2 regions of the Cupriavidus sp. GW823-FHT06D04 genome follow, and region 2 is predicted to be linked to the other one. Evidence: riboswitches for the same ligand, from Rfam matches in the RefSeq annotation. Region 2 holds a riboswitch; the other holds the start of a gene.
The links. Region 2 has a riboswitch for glycine ahead of AC1Q7H_RS06430 (D-amino acid dehydrogenase). Riboswitches for the same ligand answer to the same signal wherever they lie in the genome.

Region 1: linked by a shared signal. The riboswitch ahead of gcvT (glycine cleavage system aminomethyltransferase GcvT) and the one ahead of AC1Q7H_RS06430 (D-amino acid dehydrogenase) in region 2 are both predicted to bind glycine.

What each region holds. Positions count from the first base shown of each region.
Region 1 is NZ_JBXAHL010000010.1:137,660-152,147, reverse strand. It holds gene AC1Q7H_RS15465 (YbdK family carboxylate-amine ligase) at 1-594, shown strand, start outside; gene AC1Q7H_RS15460 (YMGG-like glycine zipper-containing protein) at 619-1,122, opposite strand; gene AC1Q7H_RS15455 (alpha/beta hydrolase) at 1,258-2,121, opposite strand; gene AC1Q7H_RS15450 (OsmC family protein) at 2,132-2,605, opposite strand; gene AC1Q7H_RS15445 (MBL fold metallo-hydrolase) at 2,633-3,370, opposite strand; gene AC1Q7H_RS15440 (L-serine ammonia-lyase) at 3,451-4,827, opposite strand; gene gcvP (aminomethyl-transferring glycine dehydrogenase) at 4,976-7,906, opposite strand; gene gcvH (glycine cleavage system protein GcvH) at 8,007-8,387, opposite strand; gene gcvT (glycine cleavage system aminomethyltransferase GcvT) at 8,476-9,603, opposite strand; glycine riboswitch at 9,702-9,827, opposite strand; glycine riboswitch at 9,849-9,936, opposite strand; gene AC1Q7H_RS15420 (YMGG-like glycine zipper-containing protein) at 10,011-10,238, opposite strand; gene AC1Q7H_RS15415 (UvrD-helicase domain-containing protein) at 10,522-12,618, shown strand; gene AC1Q7H_RS15410 (hypothetical protein) at 12,842-13,336, opposite strand; gene AC1Q7H_RS15405 (response regulator) at 13,621-14,358, shown strand; gene AC1Q7H_RS15400 (sensor histidine kinase) at 14,365-14,488, shown strand, end outside.
Region 2 is NZ_JBXAHL010000003.1:66,653-81,140, reverse strand. It holds gene AC1Q7H_RS06445 (ABC transporter ATP-binding protein) at 1-297, shown strand, start outside; gene AC1Q7H_RS06440 (branched-chain amino acid ABC transporter permease) at 308-1,192, shown strand; gene AC1Q7H_RS06435 (branched-chain amino acid ABC transporter permease) at 1,192-2,208, shown strand; gene AC1Q7H_RS06430 (D-amino acid dehydrogenase) at 2,288-3,601, opposite strand; glycine riboswitch at 3,613-3,731, opposite strand; glycine riboswitch at 3,732-3,830, opposite strand; gene AC1Q7H_RS06425 (TonB-dependent receptor) at 3,987-6,317, shown strand; gene AC1Q7H_RS06420 (sialidase family protein) at 6,343-7,563, shown strand; gene AC1Q7H_RS06415 (TlpA family protein disulfide reductase) at 7,560-8,063, shown strand; gene AC1Q7H_RS06410 (Bug family tripartite tricarboxylate transporter substrate binding protein) at 8,089-9,078, opposite strand; gene AC1Q7H_RS06405 (tripartite tricarboxylate transporter substrate binding protein) at 9,140-10,120, opposite strand; gene AC1Q7H_RS06400 (GntR family transcriptional regulator) at 10,147-10,896, opposite strand; gene AC1Q7H_RS06395 (amidohydrolase family protein) at 11,022-11,876, shown strand; gene AC1Q7H_RS06390 (LysR family transcriptional regulator) at 11,899-12,819, opposite strand; gene AC1Q7H_RS06385 (zinc-dependent alcohol dehydrogenase family protein) at 12,912-13,925, shown strand; gene AC1Q7H_RS06380 (DUF2894 domain-containing protein) at 13,942-14,488, opposite strand, start outside.

The DNA of each region.
Region 1 (14,488 bases), on a different contig from region 2:
GATACCGGCTTTGCCTCGGCGCGGCTGAATTCGGTCGCGGCCTTCCCGATGAGCGGGCGTGCGCCGTTCCTGCTGACGTGGGACGCCTTCACCGCGTATTTCGAGAAAATGCGCAATACCGGCGTGATCGAGAGCATGAAGGACTTCTACTGGGATATCCGGCCCAAGCCGGAGTTCGGCACCATCGAGGTCCGCGTGATGGACACGCCGCTGACGGTGCAGCGCGCCTGCGATATCGCCGCCTATATCCAGATGCTGGCGCGTTACCTGCTGCTGTCGCGTCCCTTCATGCCGCAGGAAGACGATTACCTGGTGTACACCTTCAACCGCTTCCAGGCCTGCCGTTTCGGGCTGGAGGGGGAGTACGTGCATCCCAACGAACTGACGCGAATGCCGATCGCCGACCATATCCTGTCGATCTGCGACGCGCTGGTGCCGCACGCCGAGGCACTCGGCTCGCTGGAGGCGCTCGCCAATATCCGCGCGCTGGCCGAGCGCCGCGACGGCGATGCCGAGTGGCTGCGCCAGGTCGATGCCGATGCGCGCAGCCAGCGTGAAACGGTGCGCAAGGCGTGTGACCGGTGGGCTGCCTGAGCCTGCGCCGGGCTGCCCCCTGTCTTATTTGACGCTGTAGCCGCGCCCCTGCATGCAGGCGCCCCAAGCCTGGTAGTACGAGCCCATCGCCTGGCTGGTATTGGCCGCCGCCTGCTGGTTGGCCGCGTTCGCCTGGCGGCGCGACTGCCGGTGCGCCACGCCGCCCCCCACCGTACCCGCTGCAGCGCCGACCGCCGCACCCTTGCCGGCATCGCCTGCCATCGCGCCCACCACAGCACCCGCCGCGGCGCCGCCCGCGGCACCCCGTACCCGCTGGCCGCTCTGTGCCTGGGCCGGCGGTGGGGCGTTGGCGGCCTGTGCCGGATCCACGCCGGTCTGCTGCTTGGCCCAGCTGTAGCAGGTGCCGTCGTCGCTGGCCTGCTGTTGCTGGCTCTGGCCCTTGGCCGGATAGGCCATAGGCTTGTTCTGCGCCATGGCCTGGGCCGGGATCAGCGCCGGGGTCAGCGCGATGGCCGCCGCCAGTACGCCGAGGCCACGGTACAGCTTGCGATGCGGGCATTGCTTCATGATGATCTTCCCCCACGGGTGTCGGCTACGCGGCGCTGGATGCACCGACCGGTGCGCAAGTGGCGAGCCGTTCTGTGAAGGCCAGTATTTGCGGCCCGCAGGGGTATGTCAAATCAGCGTTTTGACGGCCTGATGTTATTTGTTTGTGGTGGGTGGCGGGGACAGCAGGAACGCGACCGCTTCCTGCCACCAGGCCGTGTCGACATGCCCGGTCCAGTCGTTATGCCCGGCGCCGCCGATCACCGCCAGCCGCCGGGGTTCGCCCAGCGACGCATAGAGCGCCTGGCCGAAGCGTGCCGGTACGATGGTGTCGCGTTCCGCGACCGCGACCATCACCGGGCGGCCGAAGCCTTTCAGGCTGGCCGCGCTGTCGTAGCGGTCGCGCAGCACCCAGCCGGCCGGTAGCCAGGGATAGTGATGCGAGGCTATATGCGCAAGCTTGTCCCACGGCGTGATCAGCAGCACGCCGGCGACGCTCTCGCGCTGGCGCGCCGCGGCCGCTGCGGCCACGCCCGCGCCCAGCGACTCGCCGATCAGCAGCAGCGGGCCGCCGAACTGGCGCCGGGCCAGCGCGATGGATTGTTCCGCGTCTGCCACGAAGCTGCGCTCACCCAGCGTGCCGGTGCGAGGGCCGTAGGCCGGATACTCGGCCAGGATCACGCGAAGGCCCAGCTTCGTCAGCGCGCTGGCGTAGTAGTCGCGATGCCCGGCGTGCCCGGCATTGCCATGAAAGACCATGGCGGTGGCGCGCGCCGGGCCGGCCGGCTCCGCGACCAGTCCGCGAAAGTCCTGCGGCCCCGGCCAGGCGCGCAGCCCGGGCGAGACCATGTCATCGACCGACGCCTTGTCCGGGAAGTAGAGGAAGTGATCCTGCAGCATGCTGATTCCGGCAAGCAGGACTAGTCCCGCGCCGAGCCAGCGCAGCACCCCGCGACAGACCGATCCAGTCCGCGGCGACACCAGCCGCGCTGGCGCCGGTGCCGGGACGATGGCAGGCATGGCAACGCGCTCAGGCGCCGGCGAACACCGGTTCGCAGCGCACCTCGGTCCTGACCGAGTTGGCGATAAAGCAGGCGTCATGCGCGGCGTGGTGCAGGGCATCGAGCTCTTCACGCGTGGGCTCGCGCTCGCCGCCAAACGTCACCTGCGGGCGCAGCGTTACCACGGTCATCGCCATCTGCCCGTCGGCGTTCCTTGCCATCACACCAGTGGCCGCATCGAGGTAGCGGTCGACGACGAAGCGCTGCTTCGCCGCCAGCGACAGGAACCACAGCATGTGGCAGCTGGACAGCGAGGCGATGAACATCTCCTCGGGATCGACCGCGCTCGCATCCGACATCGGCAATGGCACCACATGGGGCGACGACGATCCCGGGACTTCCGCGCCGCCGTCAAAGCGCAGCACATGCCTGCGGCTGTAGCGGTTGCCGGCGAAATCCTGCCCGTCGCGTTGCCACAGGACCTCTGCGGTGTATGTGGACATGCAAAGACTCCTAGCGTTAGGAAAACCTCAGGCGCCGTGCGGCACGCTTTCGCCGTCGCGCAGGCCCAGGCGCTGGTTGGCCGGCACGGCGACATCGATCAGCTTCGGGCGCGGCAGGTTCAGGTTGCGCATCATCTCGATGAACTCTTCGCGCGTGCGGCCGGCGACGCGGCTGTTGTGGGCGCGCTCCTGGCCGATGGTGGACGAGGTGCGGCCCTTGTAGTCGTGGGCCGGGTAGACCTGCGTGTCGTCGGGCAGCGCAAACAGCTTTCTGGTCAGGCTGTCGTAGAGCGTGCCGGCGTCGCCCGACTGGAAGTCGGTGCGGCCGCAGCCGTCGATCAGCAGGGCATCACCGGTGAAGACGCGGCGTACGATGCCGTCGGGCGTAGGCTCTTCCCACAGGTAGCTCATGCTGCCGGCGGTATGCCCCGGCGTATGGATGGCGCGCAGCACCTGCTTGCCGAAGGCGACAGTGTCGCCGTCGATCAGCTGCTTCTGGGCGGGCTTGATATCGCAGCCGGACGGCGCCGCCGTGTGCGCGCCGGTCTGCAGCGCAAGGTGGCCTGCCGAGGTGATGTGGTCGGCATGGGCGTGGGTCTCGACGACCCACGCGAGGTGCGCGCCGGTGTCTTGCAGCAGCGCCATGTCGCGTTCGAGCTGGTGGTCGACCGGGTCGATCAGCAGCGCGTCCCCCGTGGCGGCATCGATCAGCAGGTAGGTGAAGGTGGACGAGGTTTCGTCGAACAACTGGTGGAAGGTCTGCATGGCGGTCCTCTTCTTTTGCCATCGGGGAACGCCGCCATGATACGCCGCGCCATGCCGTTGGGCACTAGCAGCAGGGGTTGTCAGCACTCCACGATATTCACCGCCAACCCACCCCGCGCCGTCTCCTTGTACTTCGTCTTCATGTCGGCCCCGGTCTCGCGCATGGTCTTGATGACCGAATCGAGCGAGACATAGTGGGTGCCGTCGCCGCGCAGCGCCATGCGTGCCGCATTGACCGCCTTGACCGAGGCCATCGCGTTGCGCTCGATGCATGGGATCTGCACCAGTCCGCCAACGGGGTCGCAGGTAAGGCCGAGATTGTGCTCCATGCCGATCTCGGCAGCGTTCTCGACCTGCGCCGGGCTGCCGCCCTGTACCGCCGCCAGCGCGCCGGCGGCCATCGAGCAGGCCACGCCGACTTCGCCCTGGCAGCCGACCTCGGCGCCGGAGATCGACGCATTGAGCTTGTACAGCAGCCCGATCGCACCCGCGGTCAGCAGGAAGTCGACCACGCCTTGCTTGTTGGCGCCCGGCACGAAGCGGTCGTAGTAGTGCAGCACCGCGGGGATGATGCCGGCCGCGCCGTTGGTAGGTGCCGTGACCACGCGCCCGCCGGCGGCGTTCTCTTCATTGACGGCAATGGCGTACAGGTTGACCCAGTCCATCACCGAGAGCGGGTCCGACAGCGTGCGCTCGGCGCGCTCGGTCAGGCTGCGGAACAGCTCGGGCGCACGGCGCTTGACCCTGAACGGCCCCGGCAGCTCGCCGTCGGTGCGGCAGCCGCGCGCGACGCACGCCTGCATCACGTCCCAGATATGCAGCAGGCCGCTGGTGACTTCCGCCTCGCTGCGCCAGGTCAGCTCGTTCTCCATCATCAGCCGCGCGATGCTCTTGCCGCTGGCGCTGGCCATCTCGAGCATGTCCTTGCCGCTGCGGAACGGGTGCGGCAGCTGCTGCGCGGCATTGAGCACCTGTGTATTGGGTGCGCCCGCGGTCACGACGAAGCCGCCGCCGACCGACAGGTAGCGCGCCTCGCGCAGCGATGCACCGCTGGCGTCGAAGGCATGGAACTTCATGCCGTTGGGATGCTCGGCCATGGCCTCGCGCCGGTAGAAGGCGATGTGCTCCTTCTCGACGAAGGGCACAATATGCTTGCCCAGCAAGGACAGCTCGCGGCTCGCGCGCAGCGCGGCCAGGCGCGTGTCGATCGTATCGGGGTCGATGGTGTCGGGCGCCTCGCCCATCAGGCCGAGGATCACGCCCTTGTCGGTGCCGTGGCCCTTGCCGGTGGCGCCAAGCGAACCGTACAACTCCACGCGCGCGCTGGCCACCTGCGGCAGCAGGCCATCGCGCTCAAGCCCCTGCGCAAACATCAGGGCCGCGCGCATCGGGCCCACGGTATGCGAGCTCGACGGGCCGATACCCACCTTGAACAGATCGAAAACGCTGACTGCCACGGGAAGTCTCCAGGATGTCGATGGCCCGCGCAGGGCTCTTGTCGTTTTGCAGCCTTCGCTCAGAACGGGCGCCGCACGGCGCGGCGCCCTTCATATCGAGCATAGCGCTTTGGCGGGCGCCCAGTGCCGCGGGCGGCCCGTCCGAAGCTCAGTCGACCACGTAGTCGCTGACCGGCACGCAGGCGCAGAACAGGTTGCGGTCGCCGTACACGTTGTCGGCACGGCCGACCGGGGGCCAGTACTTCTGCGTGCGCAGCGATGCCACCGGGTACGCGGCTTCCTCGCGCGTGTACTTGTGGGTCCACTCATCGGCGGTCACGACCGCGGCGGTGTGCGGCGCGTGCTTGAGCGGGTTGTCGTCGCGGTCGAAGGTGCCGTCGGTAACGCGGCCGATTTCCTGGCGGATCGCGATCATCGCGTCGATAAAGCGGTCCAGCTCGTGCAGTGCCTCGCTCTCGGTCGGCTCGATCATCAGCGTGCCCGGCACCGGGAAGCTCATGGTCGGGGCGTGGAAGCCGTAGTCCATCAGGCGCTTGGCCACGTCTTCATTGCTGATGCCGGTGTCCTTCTGCAGCGGGCGCAGGTCCAGGATGCACTCGTGCGCGACCAGGTCGTGCTGGCCGGTGTACAGCACCGGGTAGTACGGCGCCAGGCGCTTGGCCACGTAGTTGGCCGCCAGGATTGCGTTCTCGGTGGCGGCGGTGAGGCCGGCCGAACCCATCATTGCGATATACATCCACGAGATCGGCAGGATGCTGGCCGAGCCGAACGGCGCCGCCGACACGCCGCCGATGCCGCGGTCGTCACGGCGGTAGCCGACGCTGTCCTGGTTGGGCAGGAAGTCCGCCAGGTGCGCACCGACCGCGACCGGGCCCACGCCCGGGCCGCCGCCGCCGTGCGGGATGCAAAAAGTCTTGTGCAGGTTCAGGTGGGAGACGTCGCCGCCGAACTGGCCCGGCGCGGCGGTGCCGACCATCGCGTTCATGTTGGCGCCGTCGACATAAACCTGGCCGCCGTGCTGGTGCACGATCTCGCAGATCTGCTGCACGCCCTGCTCGAACACGCCGTGCGTCGACGGGTAGGTGATCATGATAGCCGCCAGGTTCTTGCTGTGCTGCTCGGCCTTCTTCGCCAGGTCCTGCAGGTCGACGTTGCCGTCCTCATCGCAGGCCACCACCACCACCTTCATGCCGGCCATCTGCGCCGACGCCGGGTTGGTGCCGTGCGCCGACGACGGGATCAGGCAGATGTCGCGATGGCTCTCGCCGCGGCTGGCGTGGTAGGCGTGGATGATCAGCAGGCCCGCGTACTCGCCCTGCGAGCCGGCGTTGGGCTGCAGGCTGACCGCGGCGTAGCCGGTGGCGGCACACAGCATGGCCTCGAGCTGGTCGATCATCTCGCGGTAGCCCACGGTCTGGTCCAGAGGCGCGAACGGGTGGATCTGGCTGAACTCGGGCCACGTCACCGGGATCATCTCGCTGGTGGCGTTCAGCTTCATCGTGCACGAGCCCAGCGGGATCATGGTGCGGTCCAGCGCCAGGTCTTTGTCGGCCAGCATGCGCAGGTAGCGCAGCATCTCGTGCTCGGCGTGGTGCGTGTTGAAGACCGGGTGGGTCAGGTATTCGCTGGCGCGTGCCAGTGCCGCCGGGAAGGCGTCCTGCGCGACGGCCTCGAGCTTGTCGAAGTCCAGTTCGGCGGGCAGCGGCTTGCCTTGCGTGAACACTTCCCACAGCGCGACCACGTCGGCGCGGCTGGCGGTCTCGTCCAGCGAGATGCCGACGCGCGTGGCGCTGATATGGCGCAGGTTGATGCCGCGCGCGGTGGCCGCGGCATGGATCGCATCGGTGTTGAAGCCGGTTTCCAGCGTCAGCGTGTCAAAGAAGCTGGCGTTGGTGCGCGCGAAGCCCAGCGCCTGCAGGCCGGCGGCCAGCGTCGCGGTCAGGCGGTGCACGCGCTGCGCGATGCGCTTCAGGCCCTGCGGGCCGTGGTAGACGGCATACATCGAGGCCATCACGGCCAGCAGCACCTGCGCGGTACAGATGTTCGAGGTGGCCTTCTCGCGGCGGATATGCTGCTCGCGCGTCTGCAGGGCCAGGCGATAGGCCTTGTTGCCCTGCGCATCGATGGTCACGCCCACCAGGCGGCCCGGCATCGAGCGCTTGAAGGCGTCCTTCACCGCCATATAGCCGGCGTGCGGGCCGCCGAAGCCCAGCGGCACGCCGAAGCGCTGCGAGTTGCCCACGGCCACGTCGGCACCCCATTCGCCGGGTGCGGCGATCAGCGTCAGCGCCAGCAGGTCGGCGGCAGCCACCACCAGGCCGCCGGCCGCGTGCACGGCATCGGCGATGGCGCTGTAGTCGTTGACGTCGCCGTTCACGCCCGGGTACTGCAGCAGCACGCCGAAGGCGTTGGCCGCGGCGGCCTCGGCAGCGGGGCCGACCTTGACCTCGATGCCCATCGGCAGCGCGCGCGTGCGTACCACTTCCAGCGTCTGCGGCAGCACGTCGTCGGCCACGTAGAAGGTGTTCGAGTCGTGCTTGTTCACGCGCTGCAGCAGTGTCATGGCTTCGGCCGCGGCAGTGCCTTCATCCAGCATCGACGCATTGGCGATGTCCAGGCCGGTCAGGTCGGTGACCATCTGCTGGAAGTTCAGCATCGCTTCCAGGCGGCCCTGCGAGATTTCCGGCTGGTAAGGCGTGTAGGCGGTGTACCAGGCCGGGTTCTCGAAGATATTGCGCAGGATGACGCCGGGCGTGACGGTGTTGTAGTAGCCCTGGCCGATAAAGCTCTTCAGCACCTTGTTCCTGCCTGCCAGGCCGCGCAGCTTTGCCAGCGCGGCTTCCTCGCTCAGCGGCTCGGTGAACTCGCCCATCGGCATGCCGTCGCGGCGGCGGATAGCGGCGGGGATGACGGCGTCGATCAGCGCGGCGCGGCTGTCATAGCCGAGCACCTTCAGCATGTGCTGCTGTTCGGGAGTATCGGGGCCGATATGGCGGGCGGCGAAGGCGTCGCGCGCCTCCAGTTCGGCCAGCGTGGGCCGGGTTACTTGGGCGGCGTTCATGGGAAGCGGGGCGTTCATTGGCAAGAACCTCGTGGGGTGCGCGCCGGCCGGTGGTCAGCCGGGACGGCGCGCGTCAGTCTGCAGTGGCCGGTCCATCGTTGGACCGGCGCCGCCGGCGTCAGGCGCCGACGCTGGCCTTGTAGGCGTCGGCCGACATCAGGCCGTTGACGTCGTCGCCGTTGGCCGGCTTGAGCTTGAACAGCCACGCGTCGAAGGCGTCGGCATTGACGCTTTCCGGCGCGGCCGTGGCGGCCTCGTTGACGGCGATCACTTCGCCGGCCACTGGGGCGTAGATGTCAGAAGCGGCCTTTACCGATTCGACCACTGCCAGCGCGTCGCCGGCACCGACCGACTTGCCCACTTCGGGCAGTTCCAGGAAGACGATGTCGCCCAGCGCGTCCTGCGCGTGGTCGGTGATGCCGATGGTGAGCGTGCCGTCGGCTTCGACGCGTACCCACTCATGCGACTCGGTGTACTTGAGGTCAGCGGGGAAATTCATGGAGGTTCTCCGGATACAGATCTGTTTCTTGTTGGGTGATGCCTGCCCGGCAAGCGCCGGCAGGCGAGGGCGACCGTTGGTATGAGCCTCAGCTCACGAGTGCCTTGCCATTACGCACAAACGGCAGTTTAACCACAGTCGCGTTGAGTTTGCGGTCGCGGATCTCCACCTGCACGGTATCGCCCACGGCGACATCCTTCGGCAGGCGGGCAAAGGCGATGGACTGCGACAGCGACGGGCTGAAGGTGCCGCTGGTGATTTCACCGTCACCGGCCGGGGTGATCACTTTCTGGTGGGCGCGCAGGACGCCGCCTTTGTCACGCAGGATCAGCCCGAGGAATTGCTGGCGCGAACCGGCCGCGCCCAGTGCTGCCTTGCCGGTGAAATCGCGCTCGCTCTGCAGGTCCACCGTCCAGGCCAGGCCCGCATCCAGCGGCGAGGTGTTGATATCCATGTCCTGGCCGTACAGGTTCATGCCGGCTTCCAGGCGCAGGGTGTCGCGCGCGCCCAGGCCCGCCGGACGCACGCCGGCGGCGTTCAGCTTTTCCCAGACGGCGGCAACGTTTTCGGCCGGCACCACCAGCTCGAAGCCGTCTTCGCCGGTGTAGCCGGTGCGGGCCACCATGATCTCGCCGATGGCCGGGTCCTGGACCACGGCGGCGTTGAAGGGCTTGAGCGTGTCCGACGGCTGGGTCGAGGGGAAGGTGCTCCACACCGTGGTGCGGGCGTTGGGCCCCTGCACGGCGACGATGGCCAGAGGCTGCACGCCTGCAGGCGCAACATCTTCACGGCGCGGCGTGATGGTCACATCGCTGCCGGTGGCGGCATTGCGCGCGCGGATCCATTCGATGTCGCCCAGCGCGGTGCTGGCGTTGACGACCAGGCGGAAGCGGTCCTCGGCAAAAAAGTAGACGATCAGGTCGTCGATCACGCCGCCTTTCTCATCCAGCATGCAGGAGTAGAGCGCCTTGCCCGGGGTCTGCAGCTTGTCGACATTGTTGGCCAGCAGGCCGCGCAGGAAGCTGCGGGTATTGGCGCCGGTGAGGTCGACCACGCACATGTGCGACACGTCGAACATGCCGGCGTCGGTGCGCACGGCATTGTGTTCTTCGATCTGGGAGCCGTAGTTGACCGGCATGTCCCAGCCGCCGAAATCAACCATGCGGGCGCCGAGGGCGCGGTGGATGGCGTTGAGGGGCGTGGCCTGGAGCGTCATGGAATCCTCGGGGGCAATCTCGGTTGGCGAAAACAAAAAAGGGCCATCCGCCGCAACGCTCGCCGCGCCTGAATGTGGCGTAGCAATCCGCTGCGGCGGATGACCCCTCTGTCCTCGATACCTGAGAGATTACAAGGCGGATCCTGCAGGACCCCATCCTCGTGCGCCCCTTCGGTGGGCACGCTCGCCACGAATGGCGGGTGCCGCTCTCCAGAGTGCGGCATGCATCGTGTGCATATTGCATGCCGATCCGATCGGTCCGTGGTGCCTGAGAGTTTTCGGGTGATACCCCTTCGGCGGCGCAGGCGATGCGCGCTCTCCCGGTCGGATGCGCGCAATGTACGGGAGGCCCCGGCCTTTGTCAAACCGGCCAGGGAGCCTGCCGTACCTGTCGCTGCGGGTCTGGCTTACTTCTTCTTGTCGTCGGTGACAACGTTACCGATCACGCCGCCCACGGCCGCGCCACCCAGCGTACCCAGCGCACTGCCTTCGGTGAGGATGGCGCCGCCCACGGCACCCGCGCCCGCGCCAATGGCGGTATTACGCTGCTTCGGGGTCATGTCCGCGCAACCGGCAAAGGCCGCGACGGTCGCGCCGATCAGGGTCACCTTGGTCAAAGTCTGCAGGGTTTTCATTATTGGCTCCGGTGTGATGATTCAAGCATGTCACCCCTGCCGCGCAGGCCGGGGGGACATATCAGTTAGAGCGTTGCGTTGCGCGATTGGCTCCGGCCTTTACGAAGTGTTACGCCAGTGACACAACCGGCCCTGTCAACGCGGTTTGCGCTGACTGACCTGCCGCGGCCAGCGTGTTAACATCGTCAGCTTTGCCGCCGAGCCCGTTTTTGGGGTGCCGGCGTGTCCCGCCTGGCCTTCCGCTGTTCCTGCTGATTTCCCCGCCTCCAACCGCATCCCTCGCATGACCCATGGCCTGAACCCCGCCCAATCTGAAGCCGTCCGCTACCTGGACGGCCCTTGCCTGGTGCTGGCCGGGGCGGGCTCCGGCAAGACCCGGGTGATCACGCAGAAGATCGCGCATTTGATCGAGGACAAGGGTTTCGAGCCGCGCCATATCGCCGCCGTCACCTTTACCAACAAGGCCGCCAAGGAGATGCAGGAGCGTATCGGCAAGCTGATGGAGGGCAAGACCACGCGCGAGGGCAAGCGCATCCCGCTCAAGCAGCTGACGGTCTGTACCTTCCACTCGCTCGGGGTGCAAATCCTGCGCATGGAGGCCGAGCACGTGGGCCTGAAGCCGCAGTTTTCGATCATGGATTCGGATGATTGCTTCGGCCTGATCCAGGAGCAGCTGGGCACCACCGACAAGAAGCTGATCCGCGGCGTACAGGGCACGATCTCGCTGTGGAAGAACGGCATGGTCGATCCGGAGGCAGCGATCGCGCAGGCCGCCAATGCCGACGAGCACCAGGCCGCGCTGGTCTACCGCAACTACGTGGCAACGCTGCACGCCTACCAGGCGGTGGATTTCGACGACCTGATCCGCCTGCCTGCCGAGCTGTTCGCGCGCAATGAAGCCGTGCAACTCAAGTGGCAGAACCGCCTGCGCTACTTTCTGGTCGACGAATACCAGGACACCAACGCCTGCCAGTACCAGTTGCTGAAACTGCTGGCGGGTGGCTCGCACCTGCGCGCGCCGGCCTTTACCGCGGTGGGCGACGACGACCAGGCCATCTATGGCTGGCGCGGCGCCACGCTGGACAACCTGCGCGGGCTGCAGACCGATTTCCCGGACCTGAAGGTGATCAAGCTGGAGCAGAACTACCGCTCCACCGTGCGCATCCTGGAAGCGGCCAACGCGGTCATCGCCAACAACCCCAAGCTGTTCGACAAGAAGCTGTGGAGCGAGCACGGCATGGGCGACCCCATCGCCATCCACCCGATGAACGACGAGGAGCACGAGGCCGAGTCGGTGGTGTTCCGCCTGTCCGCGCACAAGTTCGAGCGCCGCGCGCAGTTCCGCGACTACGCCATCCTCTATCGCGGCAACCACCAGGCGCGGCTGTTCGAGCAGATCCTGCGGCGCGAGCGCATTCCCTATGTACTGTCGGGCGGCCAGAGCTTCTTCGACAAGGCCGAGATCAAGGACATCTGCGCCTACCTGCGCCTGATTGCCAACCCCGACGACGATCCCGCCTTTATCCGCGCCATCACCACGCCGCGCCGCGGCGTGGGCAACACCACGCTGGAAGCGCTGGGCACCTTTGCTGGCCAGGCCAAGGTGTCGCTGTTCGAGGCCGCGATGATGGGCGGCATCGAAGGCAAGCTGCAGCCGCGCCAGCTGGAGCCGTTGCGCATATTCTGCGAATCGATGGTGCGGCTGGCCGACCGCGCGGCCAAGGATCCGGCCACCGTGGTGCTGGACGACCTGATGGAAGGCATCCACTACGAGGCCTACCTGTACGACAGCTTCGACGAACGGCAGGCGCAGTCGCGCTGGACTAACACGCTGGAATTCCTGGACTGGCTCAAGCGCAAGGGCACCAAGCCAGAAGGCGCCGAGGGCGAGGAAGCCACCGGCTTCGACAATGCCGACGGCTTCGGCAGCGAAGGCAAGAACCTGCTCGAACTGACCCAAACCGTGGCGCTGATGAGCATGCTGGAAGGCCGCGAGGAAGACCCCGACGCGGTGCGGCTGTCCACGCTGCATGCGTCCAAAGGGCTGGAATATCCGCACGTGTTCCTGGTCGGCGTGGAAGAGGGCATCCTGCCGCACTGCCGCGAAGACGAGGACATGAGCGACGAAAAGATCGAGGAAGAGCGGCGGCTGATGTATGTCGGCATCACCCGCGCGCAGCGCAGCCTGCATGTCAGCTGGTGCAAGAAGCGCAAGCGCGCGCGCGAGACCTACTCGTGCCAGCCTTCGCGCTTTATCGGCGAGATGAAGCTGGAGGAAGCGCCTGCGCCAGTCGATGAAACCCCGGCGATGAGCCCCAAGGACCGGCTCGGCGCGCTCAAGGCACTGCTGGGAACCGGCGGCAAGACGGCCCCGGGCTGAACGGGCGCTACAGTCCCGATACAAAGGCCTGCGAGGCTGACAAGACGCCGGGCGCAGGCGTCCCTAGTATGGCGGCTGTGCTGCTCGCGCCGTGTGCGCGGGTGGCGCCGCGGCAGGCCCGCCCGGTCTGCCTGCTGCGCCGGACGTCTCGTTCGGAACTTCCCTGTTATTCGGCCCCCGGCGCGCGAGCGTGCGGGGGCGTTTTTTTGCCGCGGCCGCGAACCTACCGCTGCGGTCCGCCCGGCGGCATCATCATCGCGCCCGCGGGCGGCAAGCCCATCCAGCGCGCGGCTTCGGGCGCGGCGCGCAGGCGCCGGCGCTGGGCCGGGTCGAGGCTGTCGTCCAGCGCCAGCCAGCGTTCGCGCACCGCGCGGCGGTCCTGCTCCAGCGCATCGTGCAGTCGGTCCATGGCCTGCGCGCGCGGCCGCAGCGGTGCGTCGGGGGTTTCGTCGGCCGTCTCGCGCAGCAGGCGCGCGTGCAGTTCCAGTGCATGGGCCTCGGCTTCGCGAGTGGCGCTGCGTGCGGCCTGCCAGAGCTTGGCCTGCGCGGCACTGAGTCCCAGCGACTCGGCGGATGCCGGCGCGGAGGGCGGTGGCGGCATCGCCCCTGTCGGCGGCGGGCCGGATTGCAGCGCGCTGGCCGGCGTGGCCAGCAGGCACGCGGTGCACAGCGCCAGCAGGGAAGCGGCGGTGCGCAGGCGGGTCGGCGGAAATGGCATAGCGTTCTCCTGTGATGGCAGACACCGTCGTGGCAACGTGCCGCGCGATGCCCGCGGTTGGCTCGGGTCAATGCCGGTCCATGCTAGGGAAGGCCGCATGCCAATGCTTGAGCACTTGGTCAGGCCCGTACTGCAATCCCGTACAAAGCATGGCTGGCCGGCAAGGCTGCGTATCAGGGCTGATACAAAGCCGGCATAGTGGGGGCATCGCGGGCTGGTAAAGTTGGGCACCGCATGCCCCCGGCACCGGCCCTTGCTACCGGTATATGCCGATCCCTTCGCTTATGGAATTCACCCCCACGCTTCCCATCCGCCTGCTGATCGTCGACGACGATCCCCAGATCCGCGCCATGCTGGCCGACTACCTGTCCACCTTCGGCATGCAGGCCGACGGCGTCGAGGGCGGTGCCGAGATGCGGCAGGCGATGGCCGCCACGCGCTACGACCTGGTGATCCTTGACCTGTCGCTGCCCGGCGAAAACGGCCTGGCGCTGTGTCGCGAACTGCGCGCGCGCACCGAAGTCGCGGTCATCATGCTGACCGCGCGCGCTGAGTTGGCCGACCGCGTGGTCGGGCTGGAAGTTGGCGCAGACGACTACGTGACCAAGCCCTTCGAGATGCGCGAACTGGTGGCGCGCATCCACACCGTGCTGCGCCGTATCCGTGGCCACGGCGCCGACGCGCGCCAGGGCGCGGCGCCTTCCGGGCATGAGGTGCGCTTCGGCGACTGGCGCCTGAACACCACGCTGCGCCAGCTGGTCGACCGCGACGAGGTGGTGGTGCCGCTGTCCAATGCCGAATTCCGCCTGCTGCTGGCCTTTGTCGAACAGCCCAACCGCGTGCTCGACCGCGAACTGCTGATCAACCAGGCGCGCGGCCGCGGCCTCGATGTGTTCGACCGCAGCATCGACCTGCTGGTGTCACGGCTGCGCCAGAAGCTGCGCGACGATCCGCGCGACCCCACGCTGATCCGCACCGTGCGCGGCGTGGGCTATGTCTTTACCGCCACGCAGGAAGGATGAACGCGAATGGGCCGGCTGGCGCGCCATGATTCGATGTTCGTGCGACTGTTCGTGGTGATGGCTGCCATCATGCTGGCCATGCACCTGCTTGGCATGACCGTGATCGAAAGCCTGTTCCCGCGGCCGGGCA
Region 2 (14,488 bases):
GGCGGCGAGCAGCAGATGCTGGCGGTCGGGCGCATCCTGCGCACCGGCGCCAACCTGCTGCTGCTCGATGAAATCTCGGAAGGATTGGCACCGGTGATCGTGCAGGCGCTTGCGCGCATGATCCTGATGCTCAAGCAGAAGGGGTACACGGTGGTGATGGTGGAGCAGAATTTCCGCTTTGCCGCGCCGCTGGCGGACCGCTTCTACGTGATGGAGCACGGCAGCATCGTCGAGCGCTTCGCGGCCAATGAGCTGCAGGCCAAGATGCCGGTGCTGCACGAACTGCTGGGCGTATAAGGAGCGACTCATGAATCTGTTTGAAATCCCGCTCCCGGCGCTGCTGTCGCAGCTGTTGCTCGGGCTCGTCAACGGCGCCTTCTACGCCATGCTGAGCCTGGGCCTGGCGGTGATCTTCGGGCTGCTGAGCGTCATCAACTTCGCGCACGGTGCGCTCTTCATGCTGGGCGCGGTGCTGGCGTGGGCCGGCATGACCTATGCGGGGCTCAGCTACTGGGCGATGCTGCTGCTGTCGCCGCTGGTGGTGGCCGCGCTGGGCGTGGTGATCGAGAAGACCATGCTGCGCTGGATCTACAAGCTCGACCATATCTACGGCCTGCTGCTGACGCTGGGCATTACGCTGGTGGTCGAAGGCATCTTCCGCTCGGTTTATGGCGTGTCCGGGCTGCCCTATGGACCGCCCGAGGCGCTGCAGGGCGCCTCCGACCTCGGCTTCATGCGCTTGCCCAATTACCGCGTGTGGGTGGTTGGGGCATCGCTGGCGGTCTGCCTGTCGACGTGGTACGTGATCGAGAAGACCAGGCTGGGCGCCTACCTGCGCGCTGGCACCGAGAACGCCAAGGTGGTCGAGGCGTTCGGCGTCAACGTGCCGCGGATGGTGACGCTGACCTATGGCTTCGGCGTGGCGCTGGCCGCGTTTGCCGGGGTGCTGGCCGCGCCGGTCATGCAGGTATCGCCGCTGATGGGCCAGAACCTAATCATCGTCGTGTTCGCGGTGGTGGTGATCGGCGGCATGGGCTCGATCATGGGTGCGATCCTGACCGGCTTGGGGCTGGGCGTGATCGAAGGGCTGGCCAAGGTGTTGTACCCGGAAGCATCTTCCACCGTTGTCTTCGTCATCATGGTGGTGGTGCTGTTGTTGCGCCCGGCAGGGCTGTTCGGAAAGGAGAAGTGATGAGCGGACAATCTATCGCCGCAATCGGCGTACGGCAGCAGCAGGTGGCGGGGCGCCTGCCAAAGCAGGTGATATACGGCGTGGTGCTGGCGTGCCTGCTGGCCGCGCCACTGGCCGGTGCGTATCCGGTGTTCGTGCTCAAGGTGCTGTGCTTCGCGCTGTTTGCGTGCGCCTTCAACCTGCTGATCGGCTATACCGGGCTGCTGTCGTTCGGCCATGCGGCCTTCTTCGGCGGCGCTGGCTATGCCGCCGGCCATGCCTTGAAGGTCTGGGGCGTGACCCCGGAAATCGGCCTGATCCTGGGCACCGCTGCGGGCGCGCTGATCGGCTACGTGGTGGGCTCGCTGGCCATCCGCCGGCAGGGCATCTACTTCTCGATGATCACGCTGGCGCTGGCGCAGATGCTGTTCTTTATCTGCCTGCAAGCGCCGTTCACCGGCGGCGAGGACGGCCTGCAGGGCATCCCGCGCGGCAAGCTGTTCGGGGTGCTGCCGCTGTCGGACGACCTGACGCTGTACTACGTGGCGCTGGCGATCATCGTGGCCGCCTTTGCGCTGATCGTGCGCACGGTGCATTCGCCGTTCGGGCAGATCCTGAAGGCGATCAAGGAGAACGAGCCGCGCGCGGTGTCGCTTGGCTATGACGTCGACCACTTCAAGCTGACCGCCTTCGTGCTGTCGGCGGCGCTGTCGGGGCTGGCCGGCTCGGTCAAGGCACTGGTGCTGGGCTTCGAGACGCTCAGCGACGTGCACTGGTCGATGTCCGGCATGGTGATCTTGATGACGCTGCTGGGGGGCCTCGGCACGCTCACCGGGCCGATTATCGGCGCGTTTGTTGTGATCGCGCTGGAGAACAAGCTTGGCGAACTGGGCGGCTACCTTGCGGCGGTGACGGGCATCGACTGGTTCAACGGGTTCGGTGAATCGGTGTCGATGGTGACGGGCATCATCTTCATCGTGTGCGTGCTGACTTTCCGCAAGGGGATTGTGGGGAGTTTGGGGCGCGGACCCGAATGAGGCGAAACCCGTCCATGCCCCTAGTTCTCTCCCCTCTCCCCTAAATGGGAGAGGGGGGAAAACATCTGCAAGTTCAGGCTCAGGCCTTGGCCAATGCCAGCGACGCACCCGGCGCGACTGCCAGCTTCGCGCCGAGATGCTGGTAGACAATCCCCGCCACCATATCCGCAGTCACCGCCGACAAGGTCCACCCCAGGTGCCCGTGCCCGGTGTTGTAGAAGATGCATGCCGTCCGCCCGCGCCCCACACGCGGCAGCATATCCGGCATCATCGGCCGCAGCCCGGCCCAAGGCACCACGCTGCGCGTGCTGACGCCGGGGAAGCACTGCTGCACCCATTCCACCAGCGGGCGGATGCGGTCGGCGCGGATATCGCGGTTGTAGCCATTGAACTCGGCAGTGCCGGCCACGCGGAAGCGGTCGTCGCCCAGGCGGCTGGTGACCAGCTTGGTTTCGTCGTCGAGCAGGCTCACCACCGGTGCCGCGGCGCGGCTGGCTTCATCGGTCAGGTTGACCGTGATCGAATAGCCCTTGACCGGATAGATGTTGACGCGGTCGCCCAGCCCCGCGGCCAGTGCGCGGCTGGCGGTGCCGGCGCAGATCACGGCGCCGTCGAAGGTGGAGCTGGCCGTGTCGGCGCCGTCCTGAACGGTCACGGTGGCGCGCCTGCCGTCGGTCTTCACCGCCCGCACGTCCTGGCCGTACAGGCAGCGCACGCCTAGCCGATCGATGGCCGCGGCCAGGCCGCTGGTGAACTTGTGGATGTCGCCGGTGGAATCGCTCTCGGTGAAATAGCCGCCATAGTAGGACCCGGCCAGCGTCGGCTCGATCGCGCGCATCTCCTCGGGCGTCACGGCGCGGCGCTCCAGCCCGCCCTGCGCCAGCAGCGCTGAGACCCGGCCGGCATGGTCGAAGCCGGCCTTGTCGCGGTAGATATGGAGGATGCCTTCCTTCTTCAGGTCGAAATCGATGCCTTCCTGCGCCGCCCAGTCGAACAGGTGCTCACGCGCGGCGATGGCCAGGCGCGCGGTCTCGATGGTGTTACGGCGGTAGTGGGGGATCGCGGCGATGAACTCGGCGAACCAGGACAGCTTGTGCCAGCTGGGCCGGGGATTGAGTAGCAGCGGGGCGTCGTTGCGCAGCATCCATTTCATGCCCTTGACGATGGTCGACCAGTGGGTCCAGACCTCGGCGTTGGAGGCCGACAACTGGCCGCCGTTGGCGAACGAGGTCTCCATGGCGGCATAGCGGTGCCGCTCGAACAGCGTGACGGAGAATCCGCGCCGGGCCAGCGCGTAGGCCGTGGTGACACCCGTGATGCCACCGCCGATGACAGCGATTGATTTCATGATCTGCAGGTTCCAGGAACGTCGATGGTGGGAGCCCGGACGCAATATGCGTGGCGGACGCCCCCTCTGTTCTGGACCTGAGAGATTCACGACACCCGGCCGCCAGGGCGGGGTACGCTTGCTCCTTCGGTATGCCGGCGGACGATAGCGTCCGGCATTCTTCAGAGTGCACTGACTGGTGATGCCGGTCCTTTTGCCTGAGAGTTTCCGGGGCGGTTGCTCCTTCGGCGCTGTGCGCGGCGGGCGCCGCGATAGTCTCTCCCTGCATCACATTGGCTTGACGCCAATCGGGGCAATGTAGTGACAAGGTCCGACGTTGGATATGCGGGTTAACACTTAGGCGGCCTGCCGCCCGCGTCGCTATGTCGCATCGGCCTGCGTCCCCATGCCCCATAAAATGTCAGCGCTCGCTCTCGGGGAGAAGCGCCGTATGCTGCGCTCAGGTGGAGTGAGCCAAAAAAAAAGACGACAACAAGGCTTTCCAGTGAAGAAAAATCGCATTGCACTGGCCGTTTCGGCGGTACTGATGGGCCCCGCCGTCGCCGCCGCCCAGGTGGTGGACGCGCTCGAGCCGCTGCAGGAGGTGGTGGTCTCGGCCAAGTCGGAGCGCGGCGAGACGCCGGCCATACCGCCCAACACGCCCTCGCCGGCCTACGGCATCAGCAGCCGCCGCATGGCCGACTTCAATGTGGTGAACACGGAAGACGCCCTCAAATACGCGCCCAACCTCGCCGTACGCAAGCGCTTCATCGGCGATATGAACTCGATCATCTCGGTGCGCAGCACCAGTTCGCGCCAGTCGGCGCGGGGGCTGGTCTATGCGGACGGCCTGCTGCTGTCCAACCTGCTGGGATCGGACTTCAGCTTCCCGCCGCGCTGGTCGCTGGTCAACAGCGCTGAGATCGAGCGCATGGATGTGCTGTACGGCCCGTATTCGGCGCTGTATCCCGGCAACTCGCTGGGTGCGACGGTGCTGATCACCACGCGCACGCCGGAGAAGTTCGAGGGCGATGCCAGCGTGCAGCTGTTCACGCAGCGCTTCAGCCTGTACGGCACGCACGACAACTTCAACGGGGTCCACGCCAACGCCTATGTGGGCGACCGCGTCGGCCCGTTCTCGTGGCTGGTCAGCGTGGACCGGCAGGACAGCAAGAGCCAGCCGCTGAGCTTCTATACCGCGGCGCGCTCCACGGCCCGTGCCACTTCCGCCGACAAGCCGGTCACCGGCGCCCACTTCGACCAGGACCAGACCGGCCGCGACCGCGTGGTGATGGGCGTGAACAGCGAGGGCGTCACGCATACCGTGCAGGACCAGCTCAAGCTCAAGCTTGGCTACGACATCACCAATACCCTGCAGGCGCAGTTCACTGCCGCCTACTGGCAACAGGACCGCTCCAGCGCCACGGGCAGCTACCTGCGCGATGCCAGTGGCAACGTGGTGTCGAACGGTCCAGTGAATATCGGCGGCTACGAGTATGTGATTCCCGCCAACGCCTTTGCCCCGAGCAATGGCGAGGACGCGCGCTGGCTCTATGGCCTGTCGCTGCGCACGCGCAACGAGACCGGCTGGAATTTCTCGGGCGTGGCGTCGCTGTTCGACGTCAGCAAGGACATCAGCCGCAGCGCCAACACCGTTGGCAGCGGGCCGGGCACGGTGACCTATGGCGACGGCACCGGCTGGCGCACGCTCGACCTGAAGGCCGACTACCGCCCGCAGCAGCTGCAGGGCGGGCACTGGGTCACGTTCGGCTATCACTACGACAACTACCGGCTGAGCAACACCACCTACAACACCTCGGACTGGCAGGCGGCCACCATCACCGCCTTCAACAACGCCTTTGCCGGCAAGACCGAGACCCAGGCGCTGTATGCGCAGGACGCCTGGTACTTTGCCGAGGACTGGAAGCTGATCCCCGGCGTGCGCTACGAACACTGGCGTGCCTATGACGGCAGCCGCAGCCAGCCCGGCGCGGATATCGGCTACCCGGTGCGCAGCGAATCCAACTGGTCGCCCAAGCTGGCGCTGGAGAAGGCCTTCGGGCAGGACTGGCTGGGCCGGTTGTCGCTGGGCCAGGCCTATCGCTACCCGACTGTCAGCGAGCTGTTCCAGGGCCGCATCACCGGGACCGCGCTGATCAACAACGATCCCAACCTGCGGCCAGAGCGGTCGTTCTCGAAGGACTTGACCTTCGAGCGCACGTTGGATTCGTCGTACTTCCGGGTCTCGGTGTATGAGGACGATATCCGCGATGCCCTGGTCAGCCAGACCAACACCACGGTATTCCCGACTGTCACCAGTTTCCAGAACGTCGACCGCGTGCGCACCCGCGGCATCGAGCTGGCCTATGACGCGCGCGATGTGTTCGTCAGCGGCTTTGACCTGTCGGCCAGCGGGGCCTACAACCATTCGAAGACGCTTGAGAACGCCAACAACCCGGCCTCGGTGGGCAAGTACTTCTACCGCATCCCCAAGTGGCGGGCCAACCTGATGGGAACCTATCGCATCACGCCGGCCTGGGCCGGCACGCTGGCCATGACCTATTCGGGGCGGCAGTACAATACGCTCGACAATTCCGACGTCAATCCCGACACCTTCGGCGGCACCAGCAGCTTCCTGACCTTTGACGTCAAGGTGACGTACAGGCCCGCGAAGAACGTGCGCCTCGGGCTTGGCATCGACAACCTCACCGACCAGCGCTACTACGTCTACCACCCGTATCCGGGCCGGACGTTCTACGCCGAGGCGAAACTTTCCTTCTGAGCACGTGAACAGGCTGACCACACCCATGCAAGGCGTTTGCCCCAGTTTCCGTCTGATCGTTGCCGGGCTGATGGCCGGCGCCGCGCTGGCCGCGACCGCGCAAACGCACGGCGATCACGCCGGCCACGGCAGCCAGGCCAAGACCGCGAAGATGAGCGAGCTGGGCACCGGCGCGGCCTTCGATCGCGAGGGCAAGCTGTGGGTCGCCTACAAGGACGGCCCTTACGTCGCGGTACGTGCATCGACCGACTACGGCCGCAGCTTCGGGCCGGCGCAGCATGTCAACAGCGTGCCGGAGCAGGTTGCCGCCGATCACGAAAGCCGGCCCAAGGTGGCCGCGGGGCGCGACGGCGAGATCTACGTCACCTGGACCCAGCCGCTGCCCAAGCCGTGGACCGGCTTTATCCGCTTTGCGCGCTCCACCGATGGCGGCAAGTCCTTTGCCGAACCGCTGACGGTGCATGCCAACCGCGACCAGATCGCACACCGCTTCGACGCCATCGCGGTGGACAACGCCGGGCGCGTCTTCGTCAGCTGGATCGACAAGCGCGACGTGGTTGCCGCCGAGGCGCGCAAGCAGCCGTACGCCGGCGCCGCGGTCTACTACGCGGTCTCGGCCGACCAGGGCAAGACCTTCCAGGCCGACTACAAGATCGCCGACCAGTCGTGCGAATGCTGCCGCATCGCGCTGTCGCCCACGCCTGACGGCAAGATGCTGGCGCTGTGGCGCCATGTATTCCCGCCCAACGCGCGCGACCACGCGCTGGCGCTGCTGGGCACCGACGGCAGGGCCACGCCGATGCAGCGCGCCACCTTCGACGACTGGCGCATCGACGCCTGCCCGCACCACGGCCCCGGCGCTTCGGTGGCGCCCGATGGCACGGTGCATATGGTCTGGTTCAACGTGCGCGAAGGCAAGCCCACGGTCTCGGTGGGGCGCTGGAAGGACGGCAAGCTGCTGGCACAGCGCCCGCTGGACGACCCGCGCGCGCAGCATGCCGATATCGTCGCGCTGAAGGACAACGAGATCGCGGTGACCTGGAAATCGTTCGACGGCCAGCAGACACGCCTGTCGGCGATGTTGTCGCAAGACGGCGGCAAGACCTGGCAGACGCGCAAGCTTGCCGGCACGGAGCGCGACTCGGACCAGCCGCACTTGCTGCAGCATGCGGGCCGCGCCTACGTGCTGTGGCGTACCGAGGCCGAGGGCTTCCAGGTGTTCCCGCTGGGCAAGGAGGGCGCATGATGCCATCCCGCCGCAAGCTGCTCGCCGCTGCCGTCCTGACCCTGGCGATGACTGCCGCCAATGCCGGCAGTGCGCCGGCCGAGCGCGTCGCCGTGTTCGCATCGGCCAGCGCCACCCAGCTGGCAGCCAGCCAGCAGGGCAAGCCCTTTGTGCTGGTGGTGTGGTCGCTCGACTGCGTCTATTGCAAGCGCAACTTCGACGCCATCGGCAAGCTGCGCGCGCAGCACCGGGACCTGCGCGTCGTCACGCTGGCGACGGACAACCCCGACGCGCTGCCACAGGTGCAGCAACTGCTCCAGCGCGTCAGGCTGACGCGCAACGCGTGGGTGTTCGGGCACGAGCCGCAGGAGCGGTTGCGCTATGCGGTCGATCCGGACTGGATGGGCGAGATGCCGCGCACCTACTTCTATCGCGCCGATGGCCAGCGGCAGGGCGTGTCCGGCGTGATCAGCGACGCCGACTGGGGCAAGCACCTGCGCTGGGCCGGCATCGCCGGCTGAGGCTGCGCCGGGAGCGGCTGCCCGTTCAATCCGGCTTGATCCCCGCGCGCGCAATGATCGGCTTCCAACGCTGCTGTTCCTGCGCGATAAAGCGCGAGAACTCCGCCGGCGTGTCGCCCACCACAATCGCCGCATCCGCGCTCAGGCGCTCGACCGACGACTTGCTCTTCACAGCTTTCACGGTGGCGTCCGCCAGCTTGTCGGCGGCCGCCTGGGGCAGAGACGCCGGTGCCAGCAGGCCATACCATTGCGTCATTTCGAAGCCGGGATAGCCTTGTTCGGCAACCGTCGGCACGTCAGGCAGCTGGGGAATGCGCTGGGTCGTGCCGGTGGCGATGCAGCGCAACTTGCCGGCCTTGATGAACTGGATGATCGCCGGTGCGCCGACGGCGGCCGCGTCCAGCCGCCCCGACAGCAGGTCGGTGATCTGCGGGCCGCTGCCGCGATACGGCACATGGGTGATGAAGGTGCCGGTCGCGGCCTTCAGGTATTCAAAGGCCAGGTGGCCGGCGCTGCCGTTGCCGGCCGAACCGTAGTTCAGCTTGCCGGGTTTGCTCTTGGCTAGCGCCACGAACTCCTTCAGGTTCTTCGCGGGCACGTCGGGGTGGACCACATACAGGCTCGGCACCTTCGACAGCAGCGAGATCGCGCGGAAATCCTTGATGGGGTCGTAGGGCAGCTTCGGGAAGATAAACGGATTGACCGCCAGCGTGCCGATATGGCCGAGGATCAGCGTGTGGTTGTCATCGGCGCGCGCGACTTCGCCCATCGCGATATTGCCGGCCGCGCCGGGCTTGTTCTCGACGAAGACTGACACGCCAAGCAGCTTGGTCAGCTCCGCCGCGGTGGAGCGCGCCACGATCTCCGAGCTGCCGCCCGGCGCGAACGGCACCACCAGCCGGATCGGCTTGGCCGGCCAGGCCTGGGCACGCGCCAGCGTTGGCGCCAGCGCGCACGCGCCCAGCGCGGCGGTGGTCTTGAGCAGATGGCGGCGAAGGGGATTGATCGAGGTCATGTATTTCTCCTGAAGGTTCTGTAGCTGGGCCGTGGTGGGGCAGGGGCGGTGCTGGCGGGTGCTATTCGGGCTTGATGTTGCCGTCCCGGATGACCTTGGCCCATAGCCGGGTCTGCCCGTCGATGAATTGCCGTGCCTGTGCTGGCGGCGCAGCCACGACCTCGCCGCCCAGCTCGGCCACGCGTTGCCGGATCTCGGGGCTGGTCATGACTTTCTGCAGGGCGTCAGCGAGCTTCGCTGCGATCGGGTCCGGCGTTGCGGCGGGCAGGAAAGCCGCGTTCCATTCATAGACCTCGTAGCTCGCCACGCCGGCTTCCTGCATGGTGGGCACGGACGGCAATGCCTGGGTGCGGGCATGGCTGGTCACTGCCAGCGGCTTGAGCTTGCCGGCCTTGATGTGCTGCAGGCTCGACGCCACGTTGGCAAAGAACAGCGGCACCTGGCCGGCGATGACATCGGTCATGGCGGGGCCGCCGCCCTTGTAGGGCACATGCAGTAGGTCGACTCCCGCGCGCTGCTCGAACAGCACGCCCGCCAGATGCTGCGCCGAGCCATTGCCCGAGGACGCAAAGGCGACCGAGCCTGGCTTTTGCCTGGCCATGGCCATGACGTCGCTGACCTTGCTGGCAGGGAAGCTCGCCGTGGCCACCAGCACATTGGGATAGCGCGCCAGCACGCCGACCGGCCGGAAGGCCTTGTCCGGATCGTAGGGCAGGCGCGGATAGAGGCTGGGATTCACCGCATACGAGGAGGCATCGACCATCATCGTGTAGCCGTCCGGCGCCGCCTTGGCGACATAGGCTGCACCGATCTGCCCACCGGCACCCGGGCGGTTCTCGACGATCACGGTCTGGCCCAGCTCGCGCCCGAGACCCGGGGCGATCAGCCGTGCCATCAGGTCCGCGCCGCCGCCCGGCGGATACGTCACCACGATCGTGATGGGGCGTGCCGGCCAGGCCGCGGCGGTGTCGGCGGCCTGCACCAGCGTGGTGGTGGTGATCATGGCAGCGATCGTGGCGGCGATCGCGTGGCGTGCGTGCATGGGTCTGTCTCCTCGGGTGCGGTCCGTCAGCGGACGTCCGCGGTATAGCGAAAGGCAAAGGCGTCGCCCCGCGTCAGCCGGTATTCGATGCAGCTGCCGCCCAGGTCGAAGGCATGCCGGGTCACGACCGCGCACGGGTGCGCATCCGGCAAGTCCAGCAAGGCGGCCTCGTCTGCTGCTAGCGTGCGGAAGGTCACTTCATCAACGGCGCGATGGACCGTAATGCCGCAGGCGCTGCCCAGCAGCGGGTAGAGCAGGTCGCCCCATTGCACCGGCGGGAGTTGCTGCAGGGCCTCGCAGCGCGGCAGCGGCAGCCAGATCGATTCCAGCAGCCGGGGCGTGTCATCCAGCCAGCGGCGGCGTGAAATTGCCAGCCCGCGTGCACCCGTCGGCAGCCCGAAGCGGGTTGCCATGGCCTTGTCCAGGCGCACGGCGCGGCACGACAGGATTTCCGAGCGCGGCACCGCCGGCGCGCCATCGGCGCCGCCGAAGCGGAAAAACCGCATCAGGCTGGCCCCGCTCAGTCCCTTGCGCACGAAGGTGCCCTTGCCCTGCACGCGCTCCAGCAGGCCCTGCTGGACCAGCACGGCGATGGCCTGCCGGATGGTGCCCAGCGCGATGCCGAACTCCTTGGCCAGCGCGCCTTCCGCAGGAATGGCGCTGCCGGGCGCCCACGCGCCCGAAACGATCCTTGCCTGCAGTTCCGCCGCAATCTGGCCGTAGCGGCTCAGGCCCGCGGCGGTGGTTGTAGTCTGGAGCAGCGCGTTGTCTGGCATGCCGAACCCGTGCTAAATTGATGTCAATGCCGATGTCCTCTAGAGGACTAGAATACTGACGCGGGTTCGGATGCCATATCCGGATATACCCGCGCCACTGAGCCGCGCCACGGAGGGACTGACTGATGAGCAAGCGCGCATTGCCGCTGGTGGATACCCACTTCCACGTCTTCGATGCCGGAGTGGCCGCGCCATCGGCCCGCTACCGGCCGCCCTATGCCGCCGACCTGAAGGGCTGGCACGTCCGGCTTGCAGAACTCGGAGAGCTGTATGGGGTAGTGGTGCAGCCCAGCTTTCTCGGCACCGACAATGCGGCGCTGCTGGCCGCGCTGCAGGCCATGCCCGGGCGCTTGCGCGGCGTCGCGGTGGTCGACCCGGAAGTGACGGACCAGGAACTGGCCACATTGCACGGCGCCGGCGTGCGGGGCATCCGCCTGAACCTGTATGGCGATCCGGACTGGCAGCGCATTGCCACCGCGCCGTGGCGCGGGCTGTTCTCCCGGATCGCCGGGCTGGGCTGGCATGTCGAACTCCATACCAGCAACGGCGATGGCGCCATGGTGCTGGCGCAGCTTGACGCGGCCCTTGGCGATGCCGGCGCGCCGGTCGTGCTTGACCACTTTGGCCGGCCCGGCCCCGCAGGAACCGCGGATGCGATCTTCGACGTGGCCACTGCCGTGCGCGCGCGCCGCCAGGTCTGGGTGAAGATCAGCGCGCCGTACCGGCTTGCATCCCCTCAGGACTGGCACGGGCTTGCGCAGCGATGGCGCGAAGTCGTGGGCGATGACCGCTTGCTGTGGGGCAGCGACTGGCCATGGACCAATCACGAGGCGCCGGCTCGGGTCGACGAGTGCCGGATGCTTGCCGCATGGCCGGGACAAGGGGCGTCCGGTGACAGCGAGGAGGCCGGCGCGGCCTTGTCCGCTGCGCTCCGGTGGCGCAACGCCGCAGCGTTGTACGGGTTTGCGGTGAAGGGATAGCGGGCGACTTGCGCCGCCGGCGTCAGTCCAGCGCGAGCACCCCGGGAATCGCCTCCACCAGCAAATCGATCGTCACCCTCAGCTTGTGCGGCAGGAAACGGGTGCGCGGCCACACCAGGTGCAGCGGGGTCCGGATGACGGAGGCTTGCGGCAGTACGCGCACCAGCGTGCCCTGGTCCAGCGGCTGCCGCACCAGCCACAACGGGACATTGACCAGGCCCGCGCCACGTATGGCTGCGGCGGCGATGGTGTCGATATCGTCAAAGCCGAGACGGTGCGCCAGTTCCGGCCGCGCGATATTGCCGTCGGGACCGGCAAGTGACCAGGGCACGGACTCGCCGCCATGCATGTAGACGAGGCAGCGGTGCGAGGCCAGGTCGGCAATGCTGGCCGGCGTGCCATGCTTGCGCAGGTACCCGGGCGCGGCGCAGAGCACCATCGCCTGCATGCCCAGCGGACGTGCCACCAGCATGTCGCTGTCCGGCAGGCGTCCGCTGCGGATGGCCAGGTCGATGCCGTCGTCAGCAAAGTCGACCAGCCGGTCGGTGAAATTCCCTTCCAGCCGCAACTCCGGATGACGGTCCGCCAGCTCCAGCAGCAGCGGCGCCACATGGTGGCGGCCGAACACCACCGGGGCGCTCACGCGAACCCGGCCGGCCGCTTCCCTGCGCCCGGCTTCGAGCATGAGCTGGGCGGCATCCAGGTCTTCCAGCGCCTGGGCACAGCGTTCATAAAAGGCCTGGCCGTCGTCGGTCAGCGCCAGGCTGCGCGTGGTGCGCACGAACAGGCGCGTGCCGACGCGTGCCTCAAGCCGGGCGATGGCCTTGCCGATGGCCGAGCGCGTCAGCCCCAGGCGCGCCGCGGCCTGGGCAAAGCTGCCGGCCTCCGCGGCGGCCACGAAGGCGGAGATCCCGGCCAGCCGGTCATGGGTAATTGGTTCCATAGGATCTACATGGGAAGGACATCGATTGCCCAATGGATCTGTCAGGGAATCAGTATAGTGGGTTCACCGTTTTCAACAGACCGGAGTACCCCATGACGTCCTCCATGCAACGCTGGCAACTGTCCGCTTTCGGCCGCAACAACCTGCGTCGCGTCGACGCGCCCATTCCCGTGCCCGGTCCCGGCGAGGTGCTCGTGCGGGTCCATGCAGTGGCCCTGAACTACCGCGACCTGCTGATCATCCAGGACGGCATGGGCATGCCCGTGCAGCCGCCGCTGGTTCCCGGGTCGGACATGCGCGGCGAGGTGGTGGCGATTGGCGAAGGTGTAGCCGACTTTGCCCCTGGCGACGCCGTGATCAGCACCTTCTTCACCGGCTGGCTCGATGGCGTTCAGCCGCGCCGCAGCATGCCGCTGGGCGTGCCTGGTCCCGGCATGCTTTCGGAGTACGTGGTGCTGGCAGAAGATTCGCTGATGTCGGCCCCGCGCACGCTCGACGCCGCGCAGGCCAGCACCCTGACCTGCGCCGGCCTGACGGCCTGGCAAGCCCTGGCCGAGGCCACGGTGACGCGGCCCGGCGACACCGTCGTGGTGATCGGCACCGGCGGCGTGGCCCTGTTTGCCGTGCAGATCGCCCGCGCACAGGGTGCGCGCGTGATCGTGGTGTCCGGCAGCGACGACAAGCTGGCGCGCGTGCAGGAGCTGGGCGCGGCGCATGGCGTCCATCGCGGCCGCACCGCTGACTGGCCGGCTGCCGTGCGCGAGCTGACCGGCGGCCGCGGTGCCGACCATATGCTGGAACTGGCTGGCGGAGACAACTTCGGCCGGTCGCTGGCCGCGCTGGCGCAGGGCGGCCGGATCTCGGTGATCGGCAACCTTCAGGGCGATGAGCTGCGCGCCAGCGTCTATCCGGTGCTGCATGGCCGCGTGACCGTGCAGGGGATCGGCGTGTCGCACCGGCGCGCGCTGCAGGACCTGGTGCGTGCCGTGGACTGGCTGGGGCTGCGCCCGGTGATCGAGCGCGAGTATGACTTCGGGGACTTGCCCGCGGCGCTCGACCACCTGGAACGCGGGGCCTTCGGCAAGGTGGTGGTGCGGCTGCGCTGAGGCGCGGGCCGGACTGCTATTTGCGAGCCTTGCCGCGCGCGCTCTTTTTGGCCGCGGCGGCGCGCGCCGCTTCTTTCTCGGCCGCCGCCGCTGCGCCCAACTGCTCCAGCCAGGACATGCCCTCGACATAGGACAGGAAATGCCGCAGGTATTCCGGCGAGGTCTCGCGCATCAGCGACAGCGAACGATGCACGAGATGGTCGGTATTGAGCGGCCCGGCATTCTCCGGCACGCGTTCCAGCGACAGGCGGAAGTGCTGCTCGACGCTGACCCTGGCCCAGGTTTCGCGGAAGTAGTCGGCCAGGGCATCGACCAGCGGCGCGTTGGACTGGGGGGCGTGTGCCGGCACCGGCGCGGGCGACCGTGCATCGTTCGAGGCGACCGCGACGGCGGGCCTGGCGCGCGCGGTGATGTCGTGCACGAGTGCGCCAAGCGCGCTGGCTGTCGGGCTGGACGTTGGCGTGGACGGCGCGCCACCATCGGCAATATCGCTATCGTTGCCTGTGTACCGCTGCACGATGGCTGCATACGCGGCGGCCAGACCTCGCAGGCGCTCATCCAGC